Regions from separate parts of the Buttiauxella noackiae genome, predicted to be linked through region 2. Evidence: predicted binding sites of a transcription regulator. Region 2 holds the regulator's gene; each other region holds the start of a gene.
What was found. The regulator PurR, encoded in region 2, represses purine synthesis genes. The targets are predictions, from matches to a motif close to CANGCAAACGTTTGCNTG.
Positions count from the first base shown of each region.

Region 1 (4,318 bases), on a different contig from region 2:
ACTGGCTGTGGACGTGGTGATTCTTGAAGTCGGCCTGGGTGGCCGCCTGGATGCGACCAATATTGTCGATGCCGATGTGGCAGTTGTCACCAGTATCGCCCTTGATCACACTGACTGGCTGGGGCCAGATCGTGAAAGTATCGGACGTGAAAAAGCAGGAGTCTTCCGTGGTGGTAAACCTGCTGTGGTGGGCGAGCCAGATATGCCACACACTATTGCTGATGTGGCGGCTGAAAAGGGCGCTCGTCTGCTGCGCCGTGACGTCGACTGGTCTTATGAGGTTGGTGAGAGCAGTTGGAGCTTTAAAGATGCTCTGGGTGAACTCCATGGCTTGCCGTTGCCACTAGTCCCGCAGCCGAATGCCGCAACCGCGCTGGCCGCATTGCGTGTAAGCCAGCTAACTGTCAGTAATGAAGCTATTATTCAAGGGATTAAACAGGCGACGTTACCGGGCCGTTTCCAGATTATTTCGCAGGCACCGTTGGTTATTCTCGATGTGGCGCATAATCCCCATGCGGCAGCCTATCTTGCCGGACGTCTGGCGCAGCTACCTAAGCGTGGGCGTGTACTGGCGGTTATTGGCATGCTGCACGACAAAGACATCGCCGGTACGCTGGCAAATTTGTCGCCTCAAGTTGATAGCTGGTATTGTGCTCCTCTGGAAGGGCCGCGCGGTGCGAGTGCTGAACAGTTGATTGAGCATCTGGGCCAGGGTGAGGTCTACGGCACAGTGACGCAGGCCTGGAATGCTGCGATGAGTGCGGCAACAGAGGATGATACCGTGCTGGTGTGTGGTTCATTTCATACAGTAGCCCACGTAATGGAAGCGCTGGACGCGGAGAAAACAGGTGGCGAGTAAGTTTCAAAATCGATTAGTCGGAACCATTATTCTGGTCGCACTGGGGGTCATTATCCTGCCAGGGCTACTTGATGGTCAGAAAAAGCATTATCAGGATGAATTTGCAGCTATTCCTCTGGTTCCAAAACCAGGGGATACCGCTGAGCCGGATATGTTGCCGGTGGCAACGCAGGCACTCCCTTCTCAACCACCTGAGGGTGCAGCAGAAGAGGTGAGAGCGGGTACGGCAGCGGCACCAGGATTAGATATTGCCTCACTGCCGAGTGATGGTGGTGCGGGTATTGATGAAGTTCCAGTCGCCCGTGCTCAACCAAAACCGCAACCTGTCGTTGAGAAACCGAAACCTAAGCAGGTCGAGAAACCGCAGAGCAAAGCTGAGATTGATCAAACGGCAGAACGCCTGGCGATGATGAACGAAGAACCGCCAGAGCCTGAAAAACCCGCGAAGCAGGAAACAGCGGAGAAAGCACCAACCGGGCAAGCTTATGTTGTACAGCTCGGTGCGTTGAAGAATGCCGACAAAGTGAATGAAATTGTTGGTAAACTACGCGGTGCCGGGTTCCGTGTTTATACCTCACCGTCTACGCCAGTGCAGGGTAAAGTTACCCGTATTCTGGTGGGGCCAGATGCTTCAAAAGACAAATTGAAATCGTCTTTGGGCGAGCTGAGTACCATCTCCGGGCTCAACGGTGTTGTGATGAATTATACGGCGAGATAATTTTTCTGAAGTTGATTGAACTGTAGGGCTGGTAAACGAAGTGTCATCCGCCAGAGAGGGTTCTCGCAGGCGGATGTCGCGGTACAAATCTACCTTACAAATTCATAAGAAATCTTCAGTGAAGCCCCGGCACAAGGGCAAATTCTTAATGGCGTTGAGCATTTTTTCAACGCCATTATTTATTTACGCGAGGGAAGGAAATCCCTACGCAAACGTTTTCTTTTTCTGTTAGAATGCGCCCCGAACTGGACGTCAGGGCGATTTGTCGTGAGATTTGTTCATGGTCTGGATAGATTACGCCATTATTGCAGTCATCGGTTTTTCAGCTCTGATTAGTGTTATTCGTGGGTTTGTGCGTGAAGCGTTATCGCTGGTGACCTGGGGTTGTGCTTTCTTTGTCGCCAGTCATTACTACACTTACCTGTCAGTCTGGTTCACAGGCTTTGAAGACGAACTGGTACGTAATGGAATAGCTATCGCGATACTATTTATCGCGACACTCATTGTTGGTGCGATAGTCAATTATGTGATTAGCGCACTGGTTGAGAAAACCGGCCTGTCGGGTACAGACAGGGTGTTGGGGATCTGTTTCGGTGCTTTACGTGGAGCATTGATCGTCGCCGCCATTCTGTTCTTTCTTGATACGTTTACTGGTTTTTCGAAGAGTGACGACTGGCAAAAGTCGCAGCTTATCCCGCAATTCAGTTTCATCATCAGATGGTTCTTTGACTATCTGCAAAGCTCGTCAAGTTTCTTGCCTCGGCCTTAGGGCGGAGGTTATGGCTTAGAGTCTGATTTTTCTGGCTGTTTTATTTTCAAATAACGCCAGAAAAACAGACTCACGATGAGGAAAAGACAACATGTGCGGTATTGTCGGTATCGCCGGTTTCATGCCGGTAAACCAGTCTATCTATGATGCGTTAACGGTGCTTCAGCATCGTGGGCAAGATGCCGCAGGCATCGTCACCATTGATGCTTTAAACTGTTTTCGTCTGCGTAAAGCTAATGGACTGGTGAGTGATGTATTTGGTGCCATTCACATGCAACGCTTACAAGGAAACATGGGCATTGGTCATGTGCGATACCCTACAGCGGGTAGTTCCAGTGCTTCTGAAGCCCAGCCTTTCTATGTTAACTCTCCATATGGCATTACCCTTGCACACAACGGTAACCTCACTAACGCCCACGAACTGCGCCAGAAGCTGTTCGAAGAAAAGCGTCGTCACATTAACACCACTTCCGATTCTGAAATCCTGCTGAATATTTTCGCCAGCGAGCTGGATAATTTCCGCAACTATCCGCTAGAGGCTGACAATATTTTTGCAGCTATTGCTGCAACTAACCGTCAGATTCGTGGTGCTTACGCATGTGTGGCGATGATTATCGGCCACGGTATGGTTGCGTTCCGCGATCCAAACGGCATCCGCCCACTCGTCATGGGCAAGCGTGATTTGAACGATGGTCGCACTGAATATATGGTGGCTTCCGAAAGCGTGGCGCTTGATACTCTGGGCTTCGAATTCCTGCGTGATATCGCACCCGGCGAAGCGGTTTACATCACTGAGAAAGGGCAGTTATTTACCCGCCAGTGTGCCGACAACCCAACCAGCAACCCTTGTCTATTCGAATACGTCTACTTCGCGCGCCCGGACTCCTTTATCGATAAGATTTCCGTTTACAGCGCACGCGTTGAGATGGGTAAAAAACTCGGTGAGAAAATTGCCCGCGAGTGGGAAGATTTGGATATCGATGTGGTTATCCCTATTCCAGAAACATCCTGCGATATCGCGCTGGAAATCGCCCGCATTCTTGACAAGCCATATCGCCAGGGCTTCGTGAAGAACCGCTACGTTGGCCGTACCTTTATCATGCCGGGCCAGCAACTGCGTCGTAAGTCTGTGCGTCGTAAACTCAATGCTAACCGTGCTGAGTTCCGCGATAAGAACGTGCTGCTGGTGGATGACTCTATCGTTCGTGGCACCACTTCTGAGCAGATTATCGAAATGGCACGTGAAGCGGGTGCGAAAAAAGTCTATCTCGCTTCTGCAGCACCAGAAATTCGCTTCCCGAACGTTTACGGTATCGACATGCCAAGCGCAAACGAACTGATTGCTCACGGCCGCGAGGTTGACGAGATCCGCCAGTTAATCGGTGCTGATGGTTTGATTTTCCAGGATCTGGACGATCTGATTGAAGCTGTTCGCGTTGAGAACCCGGACATTACGCAGTTTGAATGCTCGGTGTTTAACGGTATCTACGTGACCAAAGACGTGGACCACGAATACCTTGAGTATCTTGAGTCCCTGCGTAATGACGATTCGAAAGCTATCCAGCGTCAAAACGAAGTGGAAAACTTAGAGATGCACAACGAGGGTTAAAGCCATCCTCACCTTAACCCTCTCCTCGAAGGAGAGGGTTACCATTTCTTGCATCCCTGCCCATCTTGCGGCAAAGTCAGCCCAGATAAACTCCTTGGGCGAACTAAAATATGAAACGGTTAATTGTTGGGATTTCAGGTGCCAGTGGTGCAATCTACGGTGTGCGACTGCTTCAGGTACTGCAACAATTACCCGATATCGAAACTCATCTCATTCTGAGTAATGCAGCTCGCCAGACCCTTGCCTTAGAAACCGATATTTCCCTGCGCGAAGTTCAGGCTCTGGCTGATGTGGTTCACGACGCCCGTGATATCGCCGCCAGCCTCTCCTCAGGCTCTTTTAAGACGCACGGCATGGTGATAT
Region 1 is NZ_JPRU01000002.1:1,064,449-1,068,766, reverse strand. Features, by position in the region: gene folC (bifunctional tetrahydrofolate synthase/dihydrofolate synthase) at 1-859, shown strand, start outside; gene dedD (cell division protein DedD) at 849-1,577, shown strand; gene cvpA (colicin V production protein) at 1,858-2,346, shown strand; gene purF (amidophosphoribosyltransferase) at 2,438-3,955, shown strand; gene IX31_RS13355 (UbiX family flavin prenyltransferase) at 4,066-4,318, shown strand, end outside.
Region 1: a site for PurR is predicted at 1,783-1,800, ahead of cvpA (colicin V production protein). Genes of this name have one in related genera too.

Region 2 (4,318 bases):
CACAAGCCAGGAAACCATCAGGCTTGCGAAGAAACATAGCCCTAATTGCAGCGTGTTTTGCAGCGCTGCGGCTTTTCCCGTGGCTTGTGGGAAAGGCAACAAGGCGGAAGCGACAACAATTGGGTAAATAGCGCCGTTGGCAATGGCCATCACACAGAATGGAATCAGCAGAGCAGTCAGGGTGGCATGACCGCTAACAGCGACCGCCCACGTGCCGAAAATACTCAGAGTATACAGAGCCAACAGCCAGGGCAGCATTTGCTTGCCTTGCCATTTTTGCAGAGCACTACGGCAGCCGTATCCACCAATCAGGAAGGCGATAGTTTGTGGTACGTAGCTCAGGCCGATCGCCGCCGGGCTGTAACCCATATCGTTCAGAATAAACGGAGATCCGGTTAGCCAGGCAAAGAAGCTGGCTGAGCAGGCTGCGTAAATCAATACGTTGCCGCTATATACACGCGAGCGAAGTAACGACATAAAGCTGACTTTATTGTCTTCTGTTTGCGGGTGGTGCTGGGTACGTGGTTTCAGACGCAAAGTTGGGATCATCAGCACCAGTGTGATGGCAAACAGCGTGGCGAAAATAGCCTGCCAGTCAAAGTGGGTCAAAATCCAACTACCCAGAAGCGGAGCCAGCGCAGGAGACAGGCCAACCAGCGGCATAATCGTTGCGAAAATACGATTTGCACGGTTTGCCGGGTAGTAATCGGTCACCAGCGCCTGCCAGCTTACCGCGGCAGAACATACACCAACGGCCTGAACGAAGCGCAGCACCAGCAGAGCAGTGGCACTTTCTACCCACAACATACCAATACAACCGACGGCGAACAGGCTCAGGCCTGCTAACAAAATTGGTTTACGTCCGAAATGGTCAGATAACGGCCCCCACATTAACTGGGCAAGCGCAAAGCCGGCAAGGAACAGGCTCAGACTCGCACTGACGGCGGAGGCATCGGTCTGTAAATCTTGCTGAATGGCAGCGAAAGCAGGCAGATACATGTCTGTGGCGAGGAAGCCCAACACACTTAATCCAGCCAGCCAGATAAGAAATCCTTTTGATGGTTGCATAATGTTCTCTTGTTTTATCGTGCAGGTTGATTGCCGCGTGAGTGTACGGAGTGCAAATACGCTTGTGAAACGCTAATATTTGTAGGTTGCGTTCAAAAAATTTGTGAGCAGAGAAATGTGGTCAGAATATTCGCTGGAAGTGATAGATGCGGTAGCGCGCAATGGTAGCTTCAGCGGTGCAGCACAAGAGTTACACCGCGTTCCGTCAGCTATCAGCTATACGGTACGGCAGTTGGAAGACTGGTTAGCCGTTCCGTTATTCGAACGTCGTCATCGGGATGTAGAATTAACCCCCGCAGGCATCTTTTTTTTGAAAGAAGGCCGCTCTGTTATCAAAAAAATGATGACGACACGGCAACAGTGCCAACAGATCGCAAATGGATGGCGCGGCCATCTGGCGATAGCCGTCGATAATATCGTTAAGCCCGAACGAACGCGGCAGTTGGTGTTGGATTTTTATCGCCACTTTCCTGATATCGAACTGCGTATTTTTCAGGAGGTGTTTAATGGCGTGTGGGATGCGCTAGCTGACGGACGAGTTGAAGTCGCGATTGGCGCGACACAAGCCATTCCTGTCGGGGGGCGCTATGCTTTTCGCGATATGGGGGCGCTGAGCTGGCGCTGTGTGGTGTCATCAAACCATCCGCTGGCACGACAGGGCGGAACTTTAAGTGATGATGATCTACGGGCCTGGCCGTCGTTAGTACTCGAAGATACTTCCCGTTCGCTACCGAAGCGTATTACCTGGCTTTTGGATAACCAGCGTCGAGTTGTGGTTCCGGACTGGGAATCAGGCTCTGATTGTCTTAGCGCGGGGTTATGTATCGGCATGGTGCCATTGCACATAGCAAGGCCGTGGTTGGCTTCTGGGCAGTGGAGTCAGCTGACACTCGATAACCCATTCCCGGATGCAGCATGTTGCCTGACATGGCGGCAAAATGACGCTTCGCCAGCCCTGGCCTGGCTGCTGGAGTATTTAGGGGATAGCGAGACGATGAATCAGGAGTGGTTGCAGGAGCCATTATAAATCGGGTGGTAATCCACCCGACAACTGCATTTCATAGGTCGGATAAGCATAGCGTCATCCGACTTAACTTAGCGACGATAATCGCGGAATGGACCATCTGCCACTGAACGGCGTTCAATCAGACGTGGATGGACTTCAATCGACTGCGACTCTTCGCGTTTATTGACGATTCTATCCAGCAGCATATTGAATGCTGTTTCACCCAACGAATCCTTCGGCTGGTGAATAGTGGTCAATGCCGGTGAGAAATAACGCGCGTTACGCACGTTGTCGTAACCGATAATGGAAATATCCTGCGGCACGCGTAAACCCATCTCATCAGCAGCACAAATTGCGCCCATCGCCATAATGTCACCGCCGCAGAATACTGCAGTTGGGCGATGAGACTGACCGATTATCTGCTGCATGGCGCGGTAGCCTGACTCAGGTTCAAAGTCACCTTGAACAATCCAGTTGTCAGGAATAGAGATACCCGCTTCTTCAAGTGCCTTCATAAACCCTGCATGGCGGCCACCACCGGTATTACGTTCCATTTGACCGGGAATTGCACCAATCTCACGGTGGCCACGCTCAATCAAATAACGTCCTGCCAGGTAGCCACCGTGGAAAGCATTATCGACAACGGAGTCGGTAAAATCTGCGCGGGCTTCACCCCAGTCCATCACAACCATTGGGATGTGACGATATTCTTCAAGCATAGTCAGTAATGATTCCGGGTATTCAGAACACATCACCAATAGGCCATCAACGCGTTTTTGCGCCATCATGGACAAATAGGCGCGCTGTTTTTCGAAGTTGTTATGCGCATTACCCAGAATCAGGGTATAGCCTTTTTCAAAGCAGCTATTTTCGACAGCTTCAATTATCTCGGCAAAATAGGGTGCTTCGCTGGAAGTGGCTAGCAAACCAATCGTTTTGGTGTGATTAACTTTCAAGCTACGCGCGACGGCGCTAGGTGAATAGTGCAATTGTTTAATCGCAGCCCATACCGCATTACGTGTCTCTTCCGCCACAAAACGGGTTTTGTTGATCACATGTGATACGGTTGTAGTGGAAACGTTTGCGAGCTTCGCTACGTCCTTGATTGTCGCCATTAAATTTCACTCCGGGCCATATCGTAAACCCCTGATAACCAATGTGTTAAACGATTGCGTACGCTAACTCCTGAGGCAACGTTAAGGTTGCAGGTATGCCGGGATTGCGACATAAAACGGAAGGAGGGCGTTGAATAGATGGTACGCAATAAATTAGCGTGGGATTTTGGCCTATCCTGGAGAAAAGTGAAAGAGGGAAAAGCGATATCAGGTTAAAACGAGGGGGATTTTTATGTCTGATTGTGGGAAAATCAATCCGACACACCGATTGTAAGGTAATAAAAGGAGTTTGCTAATGAGTACCGATCTGAAATTTTCAATCATGACCACGGTTGTTGTTTTGGCACTGATTGTGTGTGGCGCGCTAACCGCCGTACTGCATTGATACATCGCTCTGATTAAAATGGGCCGCAATCGCGGCCCATATCTTTTAGGTTTTATGCTGCCAGGTTCTTCGCAACAAACTCCCAGTTCACCAACGCCCAGAAATGCTCAAGGTAACCAGCACGAGCATTGCGGTAGTCGATGTAGTACGCATGTTCCCACACATCCACAGTCAATAACGGCGTTGCTGCTGTTGTCAGTGGTGTACCCGCGTTTGAGGTAGAGACGATCGCCAAAGCACCATCTTCTTGTTTGACAAGCCAGGTCCAGCCAGCGCCAAAGTTTTTGATAGCCGCATCAGTGAATTGCTGTTTAAACTCAGCAAAGCTACCAAATGACTTATTAATGGCTTCCAGAAGCTCTCCAGTTGGTTCACCGCCAGCATTTGGTGCCAGGCAATTCCAGTAGAAGGTATGGTTCCAGACCTGAGCTGCGTTGTTAAACACGCCACCTTCGGAAGTCCGAACGATCTCTTCGAGAGTTTTACCTTCAAACGCGGTGCCCTTAACCAGATTGTTCAGGTTAGTGACATAAGTTTGATGGTGTTTACCGTAATGGTATTCCAGAGTTTCGGCGGAGATATGCGGTGCTAAAGCATCTTTTGCATATGGTAGTGCAGGTAGTTCGAACGACATTGCTGACTCCTTATTACCCGTGATACTTCGAGCTACATCTTTGTTGGCTTTATTCATTCTCTTGCCGCTGCGATGCAACTCGAATTACTTTGGGTATCTATTGTTAAATA
Region 2 is NZ_JPRU01000001.1:332,312-336,629, forward strand. Features, by position in the region: gene punC (purine nucleoside transporter PunC) at 1-1,068, opposite strand, end outside; gene punR (DNA-binding transcriptional activator PunR) at 1,184-2,095, shown strand; gene purR (HTH-type transcriptional repressor PurR) at 2,164-3,189, opposite strand; gene cydH (cytochrome bd-I oxidase subunit CydH) at 3,485-3,574, shown strand; gene sodB (superoxide dismutase [Fe]) at 3,627-4,208, opposite strand.

Region 3 (4,318 bases), on a different contig from region 2:
CAGGCAATGGTTTCTTCAAGCACACCTTCACACAAACCACGCCATCCCGCATGAGCAGCAGCAACCTCAGTTCCTGCCTTATTACAGAATAGCACTGGCAAACAATCTGCAGTCATTACTGCACAAACTGTGCCCGGCGTTGAGCTATAAGAAGCATCAGCGCGCTTAGACAAATATGGCCCGCCCGTGAGTTTCAACACTTCTTTGCCGTGAACTTGCTCTAACCAAACAGGTTTCGAGGGCAACGACGCAGCAGCGTAAAAAAGACGGCGATTTTCTTCGACATCATCCAGGTTATCACCACAGTGGGCTCCCAGATTAAGCGAATCGTAAGGCGGTTGACTCACACCGCCAATACGTGTCGAACTGCAAGCAGCCACTCCTTCAGGAAGCGGCCAATGCGGGACGATCAATTTGCTCATAGCCAGTCCAGTTGATCCTTATGGATTTCTGTATCAGCACGTAATGCTTCAATCAGCTCAACCATATCCTGAGGAATCGGCGCATGCCACTCCATCAACATACCGCTGATCGGATGGTGAAGACGCAGCATAGTTGCATGAAGAGCCTGACGGTCAAACTTACGCAGCACGCTAACAAACTCTTCCGACGCACCTTTTGGCGGGCGTGGACGTCCACCATAAAGCTGATCGCCAACTAATGGATGAGTGATATGCGCCATGTGCACACGAATCTGGTGAGTACGACCTGTTTCCAGACGCAAGCGCAGACGAGTGTGCACGCGGAAATGTTCCATGATTCGATAATGCGTGACCGCTGGCTTACCCATCGGATGCACAGCCATATGGGTGCGCTTGGTAGAATGGCGGCTGATTGGCTCGTCTACCGTTCCCCCCGCGGTCATATGACCAATCGCAACGGCTTCATACTCACGCGTGATTTCACGTAATTGCAAAGCCTCAACCAAGTGAGTTTGCGCAGGAACAGTTTTCGCAACGACCATCAAACCAGTCGTGTCTTTATCCAGACGATGCACGATACCCGCACGCGGTACATCAGCAATCGGTGGGTAGTAATGCAATAGTGCATTCAGGACGGTCCCGTCAGGGTTACCCGCACCAGGATGCACAACGAAATCACGCGGTTTGTTAATCACCAGAATATCGTCATCTTCATAGACGATATTGAGCGGGATATCTTGTGGTTCCCAGCGCGCTTCCTCTTCGATTTCAGCATTGATAGTGACGCTTTCGCCACCCAATACTTTCTCTTTCGGCTTGTCGCTGATAGTGCCATTGACCAGCACACGCTGATCAAGAATCCATTCTTTTATACGCGAACGTGAATAATCCGGGAACAATTCGGCCAAAGCTTGATCTAAGCGTTGACCGAGTTGAGATTCGGAGACAGTTGCGGTGAGTTGTACTAGTTGTGCCATAGACAGCTTCTTCGTTAACGTTGGGTTTTACGGCAATGCCGTTTAATATAGTGTGCTATTGTAGCTGGTCTTTATCGGGAGCTGGTACTGCGAGCCTCCCGGATAACATTCTGAGGAAAGTCAAAACGTCATGACGCGTATGAAATATCTGGTGGCAGCAGCCACGTTGAGCCTGGCTTTGGCTGGTTGCTCCAGTTCCAAGGATGAGGTTCCTGATAATCCACCTTCTGAGATCTATGCGACTGCGCAGCAAAAGTTGCAGGACGGTAACTTTAAAGCGGCGATAACGCAACTGGAAGCGCTGGATAACCGTTATCCGTTCGGGCCTTACTCGCAGCAAGTGCAGTTAGATCTTATTTACGCTTATTATAAGAACGCTGATTTGCCACTGGCTCAGGCAGCGATTGACCGCTTTATGCGCCTTAATCCTACCCATCCAAACATTGACTACGTACTTTACATGCGTGGTCTGACGGACATGGCGTTGGATGATAGCGCATTACAAGGCTTCTTTGGCGTCGATCGTTCAGACCGAGATCCAGCTCATGCACGTGATGCTTTCAACGATTTCTCTAAGCTGGTTCGTGGTTATCCGAACAGCCAGTATGTCACCGATGCCACCAAGCGTCTGGTGTTCCTGAAAGATCGTTTAGCGAAATATGAGCTTTCAGTGGCGCAATACTACACTAAACGCGGCGCGTGGGTTGCAGTAGTTAACCGTGTCGAAGGAATGTTGCGTGATTTCCCTGATACTCAGGCCACTCGTGATGGTCTGAAGCTGATGGAAAATGCTTACCGTGAAATGCAAATGCCAGCCCAGGCTGACAAAGTTGCAAAAATTATCGCGACTAATAGCAACAACACCTGATTCGCCAATTCATCAAAACAAAATGGCAGCCCTATGGCTGCCATTTTTATTGCCTGAAATACGTAAACTGAAACGGTTTAGCGTCAGGTCATCCAATCAAATATGGACGCTATTTCTCACTTCCACAAGCTTTAAAAACAGAGATCCTGTCCTGCCTCACAAAAAGGGTTTACTGACAAAAAGTGACAAAATAATGTGATTTGCATCACACATTTTGACATTCAGAAAGGTATGCTGGAGTTACCAAGACGGGAATGACAAGAGGTAACTTTATGACAATGAACATTACCAGCAAACAAATGGAAATCACCCCAGCTATTCGTCAGCACGTCGCAGACCGTCTAACAAAACTGGACAAGTGGCAAACTCATCTAATTAATCCACACATTGTTTTGTCCAAAGAACCGAAAGGTTTCGTGGCTGATGCCACCATTAATACGCCAAATGGCCAGCTCGTAGCGAGCGCCAAACACGATGATATGTATACGGCTATCAACGATTTGATCAACAAACTGGAGCGGCAGTTGAATAAAGTGCAACACAAGGGTGAAGCGCGTCGCACAGCAGGTTCAGTGAAAGACGTTGCTATCGCGGAAATTGAAGAAGAGTAATCAGTTCGCTTTATCAAACTCAACGCGCCTCCGGGCGCGTTTTTTATTGACAGAGCGAAAACAGACCGAGTACCTTACTTGTCTGACTTATCAGGAATCACCCATGAAACTATTTCCGTTTTTCTTCGCATTCTTTTTTACCTTCCCCTGAATGGGAGGCAATTCGTCGTGTGATAAAGAATGCGAAGACGAACAAACAAGCCTCCCGAAACCCGGGAGGCTTTTTTTATGGAATTCGAAAAGGTAGCGATATGAGTGAGACAAACCCATTGCTGGCACTGCGCGACAAAATTAGCGCCCTGGATGTAAAACTGCTGGCATTGCTGGCGGAGCGTCGCTTATTAGCTGTAGAAGTCGGAAAAGCTAAACTTGCCACTCACCGCCCGGTACGAGATATTGACCGCGAGCGTGATTTACTGGAGCGCCTGATTACTCTTGGCAAAACGCATAATCTGGACGCTCATTACATTACTCGCTTGTTCCAGTTGATCATTGAAGATTCGGTTCTGACTCAGCAAACGCTACTTCAGCAGCATCTGAATAAAACCAATCCGCAATCTGCCCGAATTGCTTTCCTTGGCCCTAAAGGCTCTTATTCTCACCTTGCTGCTCGTCAGTATGCCGCCAGACACTTTGAACAATTTATTGAAAGCGGCTGTGCAAAATTTCATGACATCTTTAATCAGGTCGAAACCGGTCAAGCCGATTACGCAGTCGTGCCACTAGAGAACACCAGTTCTGGTGCAATTAACGATGTCTATGATTTGTTGCAGCACACCAGTTTATCCATCGTTGCCGAGATGACTGTGCCCATAGATCACTGTGTGTTGGTTAAAGGTACGACGGATTTAGACACTATCCACACGGTGTATAGCCATCCGCAGCCTTTCCAGCAATGTAGCCAGTTCATCAATCGCTACCCAAACTGGAAAATTGAATATTGTGAGAGTACTTCTGCAGCGATGGAGAAGGTTGCTCAGGCGAACTCACCTCATGTCGCGGCATTAGGTAGCGAAGCAGGTGGCGCGCTGTATGGCTTACAAGTTCTGGAACGAAACCTGGCAAATCAGACGCAAAACATTACTCGCTTCATCGTACTGGCTCGCAAAGCCATTGAAGTAACAGACCAGGTTCCGGCGAAAACCACTCTGCTGATGGCGACAGGCCAACAAGCCGGTGCGCTGGTTGAAGCCCTGCTGGTGCTGCGAAACCACAACCTGATCATGACAAAACTGGAATCGAGGCCGATTAACGGTAACCCGTGGGAAGAGATGTTTTATCTGGATGTTCAGGCAAACCTGAACGATGAAGCAATGCATAAAGCCCTTCGCGAGCTGGGCGAAATCACCCGCTCAATGAAAGTACTTGGCTGTTATCCGAGTGAGAACGTGGTGCCTGTCGATCCGGTGTAATACTGGCAGTAAGCCAGCGTTATGCTGG
Region 3 is NZ_JPRU01000002.1:4,403-8,720, forward strand. Features, by position in the region: gene yfiH (purine nucleoside phosphorylase YfiH) at 1-422, opposite strand, end outside; gene rluD (23S rRNA pseudouridine(1911/1915/1917) synthase RluD) at 419-1,399, opposite strand; gene bamD (outer membrane protein assembly factor BamD) at 1,530-2,267, shown strand; gene raiA (ribosome-associated translation inhibitor RaiA) at 2,540-2,878, shown strand; Phe leader region at 2,981-3,108, shown strand; gene pheL (pheA operon leader peptide PheL) at 2,982-3,029, shown strand; gene pheA (bifunctional chorismate mutase/prephenate dehydratase) at 3,130-4,290, shown strand.
Region 3: a site for PurR is predicted at 2,425-2,442, ahead of raiA (ribosome-associated translation inhibitor RaiA). Genes of this name have one in related genera too.

Region 4 (4,318 bases), on a different contig from region 2:
ATCAATATCGATGATCAAATTACGGTTTGCCGAAAGCTTTTTAATCGTGACTGAATTCAGCCATTCCGGTAAAGGCTCTATCCAACGGGTTTTCCAGTCAGCAGGCAGTGTGTATTCAAGTCCGGCAAAAACCAACTCATCAAGTGCCAGTTTTTTTTCATTGCGCAGCCATACGCCAGAGGTGCGAACCATGCCTCTTTCCCAGCGGGAAGTGAACTGACGTATCACTGCGGTTTGCGGGTTAAAATCGATATTTACGATCGGGTCATTTAGCTGCAGCGCACCAATAATAAAATCACTGGCATTCATCGATAAACGCCCGTCATCGCTTTGCCAGCCACCTTTTGCCAGCGTCAGGTTGCGCAAACTTAGATCTAAATCGGTTATCGCCCAATCTTTGCCTTCCATACGCGCATCTGTCACCTCGAGGCTATCGATTTTCAATGAAGGGACAGAGCCAAGAGGGGCCAGGAAATCGGTAATGGATTTATTAGTTTGTAGGCGGATATCGTTGAGCCGTAAGCTGCCAATCTGCCATGAGCCATCGGCAAGACGGTTGGCATTACCGGTGAGTGAGCCACGCGCAATGTCTGCACCGATAGTTGAGAGCGTCACCTGTTCGTTATTAATCGCACCTTGCAACAAGACGTTGGTAGCTGGCACTCCGTTAAGTGTCATGGAACCGGCGCTAAATTGAATATCAGCAGTATTACCCAGCACCTTACCTTGCTGTGGCTGCCAGGGTTTTACGCCCCCGTTGACGCGTTGAGCGTGCAGGTCCCACCCAGTATTTGGGCTATTGATTGCCATATCGCTCAATTGCAGCATATCGGACTGGAAGGGTAGCGGGGCAGCATTGGGGCTGATATTTAGCGTTCCGTTTTGCAGCACAATCGCATCGACGTGCAAAGGCTGCGAAAACTGACGTGAGCTCAGACCAATATCGATATTTTGCGCCACCAGTGTTGCTGGCTGGCCTTTGCGGCCGAAAGTGACGTTTTTCAGCGTGACATGAGTGGGCGATGCCCACTGGTGGTCGATCACTTCAAAAGAGAAATTGTAATCACTCTTTTCGTTGACCCAACTACTGATCTGGGATGCTCCCCAACGAGTTTGAAGTAATAAATAAGCGGCTATGAGTGCCACTATTATGACAACCAATAAAGCTATGATCAGCTTTCCTAGAAATTTCATTGTCTTCCATCCCATGAAGTTTCGGTAAGGGTGTTATGCCCCATTTACCGTTATAGCTCAAGGATGGGATTGTCAGGAGGGGTAACACGCGCTGGCGCGAACAAATCACCAGCGCGTGAAGTACATCAATTTTTCTCAGGCGGGAAAATCAGGTTTAACACGATGGCGGTGATACCACCGGCAGCAATGCCAGATGAGAGCAAGGTTTTAAGCCAGTCAGGAGCGAACTGGAGAATCAGCGGCTGTTGAGAAACACCCATACCGACCGCCAGTGACAGCGCAATAATCATAATCGCACGACGATTCAGCGGCTCGCGGGAGACAATACGCACACCGGATGCAGCGATTGTGCCGAACATCACAATAGTTGCGCCACCTAAAACTGGCTCAGGAATGTGTTGTACAAACCCACTGACTGCCGGGAACAGACCCAACACAATCAGCATCAGTGCGACGACAAATCCAACATAACGGCTGGCAACACCCGTAAGCTGAATAACGCCATTGTTCTGGCCAAAGCAAGAGTTAGGGAAGGTGTTGAATACGGCTGAAACACAAGAGTTCAGGCCATTAGCCAACACGCCACCTTTCAGGCGCTTCATATAGAGTGGTCCGGAAACTGGCTGCTCGGACACGTCGGAAGTTGCTGTGATATCACCGATGGTCTCCAGTGAGGTCACCATAAACACCAGCATCAGTGGGATAAGCAGATTCCAGTCGATACCCAACCCGTAGTAAAGCGGCGTTGGTACCATAATTAAATCTGTATTGGTTGATGGTGCAACATCTGGCAGCATGCCCATCGCCCAGGCAAGTGCATAACCCACAGCCATTGCGATAACCAGAGAAGCTACACGCAAGTAGGCGTTACGTTGGCGGTTTAGCAAAATGATGACTAACAGCACCGCACCGGCCAGTAGCAGATTTTTTGGTGCACCAAATGTATGGTCACTCATTGCACCATAGCCACCACCAATAGATGTCAGGCCAACCTGAATTAAGGAAAGACCAATAATCATCACAACTACGCCGGAAACCAGCGGCGTGATAATGCGGCGAGCAAGGTGCAGGAAGCGCGATATCAGCATCTCGGTGCAACTTGCGAGCATTAACGTGCCAAAAAGTGCAGCCATCATTGTCGGAACATCAGCCCCACCATTCTTCAATGCCATACCACCCATAATCAGCGGTGCCACAAAGTTAAAACTGGTGCCTTGAATAGACAGAAGCCCAGAGCCTACCGGGCCCCAGGCTTTAATCTGGATAATTGATGCCACACCTGATGCAAACAGGGACATACTGATAATGTGTTGGGTATCTTCAGCTGGAAGTCCCAGAGCCTGGCAAATCAACATCGCAGGCGTGATTACCGCAACAAACATTGCTAATAAATGCTGACCAGCAGCGAATAGAGTTTGTGGGAGAGGCGGGCGGTCCTCGAGGCGGTAAATCAATTCACTGGAACGAGCGTGGGCAATCGGTTGCGCATCTTCAGACTCAACAGCATTAACAGACATTAGAAATTATCCCCTGCCGAAAAAACGGTGATTTTAGCGGACTGAAGGCTAAAAGCAAACGTTTGCCAAGGGTGTTTCCTAAGATAAAAAGTGTATATGCCGAGCTTTTTATATAACTTTCGACTGTTTTTTGGTTAAAATCCAGCTGCTGACTTTTCTAGAACCTGAAATTCCAGTGAAGGATAAATTAAAAGCGTCTGTGAGAAATATGCGCAAACAGGAGCACTTCTATGTTTTATCTCGACACCCTTTCTACCCTTGTTGCTGCGACTCTCGTGTTGTTACTGGGCCGAAAAATGGTCCACACCATACCGCTATTAAAAAAATACACTATCCCTGAACCGGTAGCGGGTGGGCTATTAATCGCCCTTGCCTTGCTGGTACTCAAAAAGAGCGTCGGCTGGGAATTTGAATTTGATATGAGCCTCAAAGACCCTTTGATGCTCGCCTTCTTTGCCACCATCGGCCTTAACGCCAACCTTTCCAGCCTGCGTGCGGGCGGCAAAGTTGTCGGTATTTTCCTGATTGTGGTTGTTGGTTTGCTGGTCATGCAAAACGCCATTGGTATTGGTATGGCGAGTCTGTTAGGCCTTGATCCATTAATGGGTTTACTGGCGGGGTCTATTACGTTATCTGGTGGGCATGGTACAGGGGCCGCCTGGAGTAAATTGTTTACCGAGCGTTATGGTTTCCAGAATGCCACTGAAGTGGCGATGGCTTGCGCAACATTTGGCCTGGTGCTGGGTGGTTTAATTGGCGGGCCGGTGGCGCGTTATCTGGTCAAACACTCGTCCACACCGAACGGCACACCTGAAGATAGCATTGACCCAACCGCTTTCGAAAAACCTGCGGTAGGGCGCATGATTACCTCTATGGTAATGATTGAAACCATCGCGATGATTGCCATCTGCCTGACAGCAGGTAAATTTGTGGCGCATTTTATTCAGGGCACTAGCTTTGAATTACCGACTTTCGTTTGTGTGCTTTTTGTCGGGGTTATTCTTAGTAATTCGCTCTCGTTGCTGGGCTTTTATCGCGTCTTTGAGCGTGCGGTTTCGGTGTTGGGCAACGTGAGCTTATCGTTGTTCCTGGCCATGGCACTGATGAGCCTGAAACTGTGGGAATTGGCATCTCTGGCGTTGCCTATGCTTGCGATTCTGACGGTGCAAACCATCTTTATGGCACTGTATGCGATCTTTGTAACTTATCGCTTGATGGGGAAAAACTATGATGCGGCAGTGCTTGCTGCGGGGCATTGTGGTTTTGGACTGGGTGCTACGCCTACGGCAATCGCTAATATGCAGGCAATCACCGAGCGTTTTGGCCCATCGCACATGGCGTTCCTGGTTGTTCCAATGGTCGGTGCGTTCTTTATTGATATCGTTAACGCGCTGGTGATCAAAATGTATCTGATGCTGCCAATCTTCGGCTAAGTCATCAGGCGTTTGAATAACGTTCCGTTTCAGGCATCCAGCGTTCAATGAGCGCGGTTGCCTGTTCCGGATAGCGTTCATGGATATGGCGTGCAAGGCGCTGTACTTCCGGGATCATCGCCTGGTCGCGTAGCAAATCAGCCACTTTAAACTCGGCATTGCCCGTCTGGCGTG
Region 4 is NZ_JPRU01000006.1:104,271-108,588, reverse strand. Features, by position in the region: gene IX31_RS20480 (AsmA family protein) at 1-1,194, opposite strand, end outside; gene IX31_RS20475 (nucleobase:cation symporter-2 family protein) at 1,320-2,711, opposite strand; gene gltS (sodium/glutamate symporter) at 2,942-4,144, shown strand; gene recG (ATP-dependent DNA helicase RecG) at 4,149-4,318, opposite strand, start outside.
Region 4: a site for PurR is predicted at 2,763-2,780, ahead of IX31_RS20475 (nucleobase:cation symporter-2 family protein). Genes of this name have one in related genera too.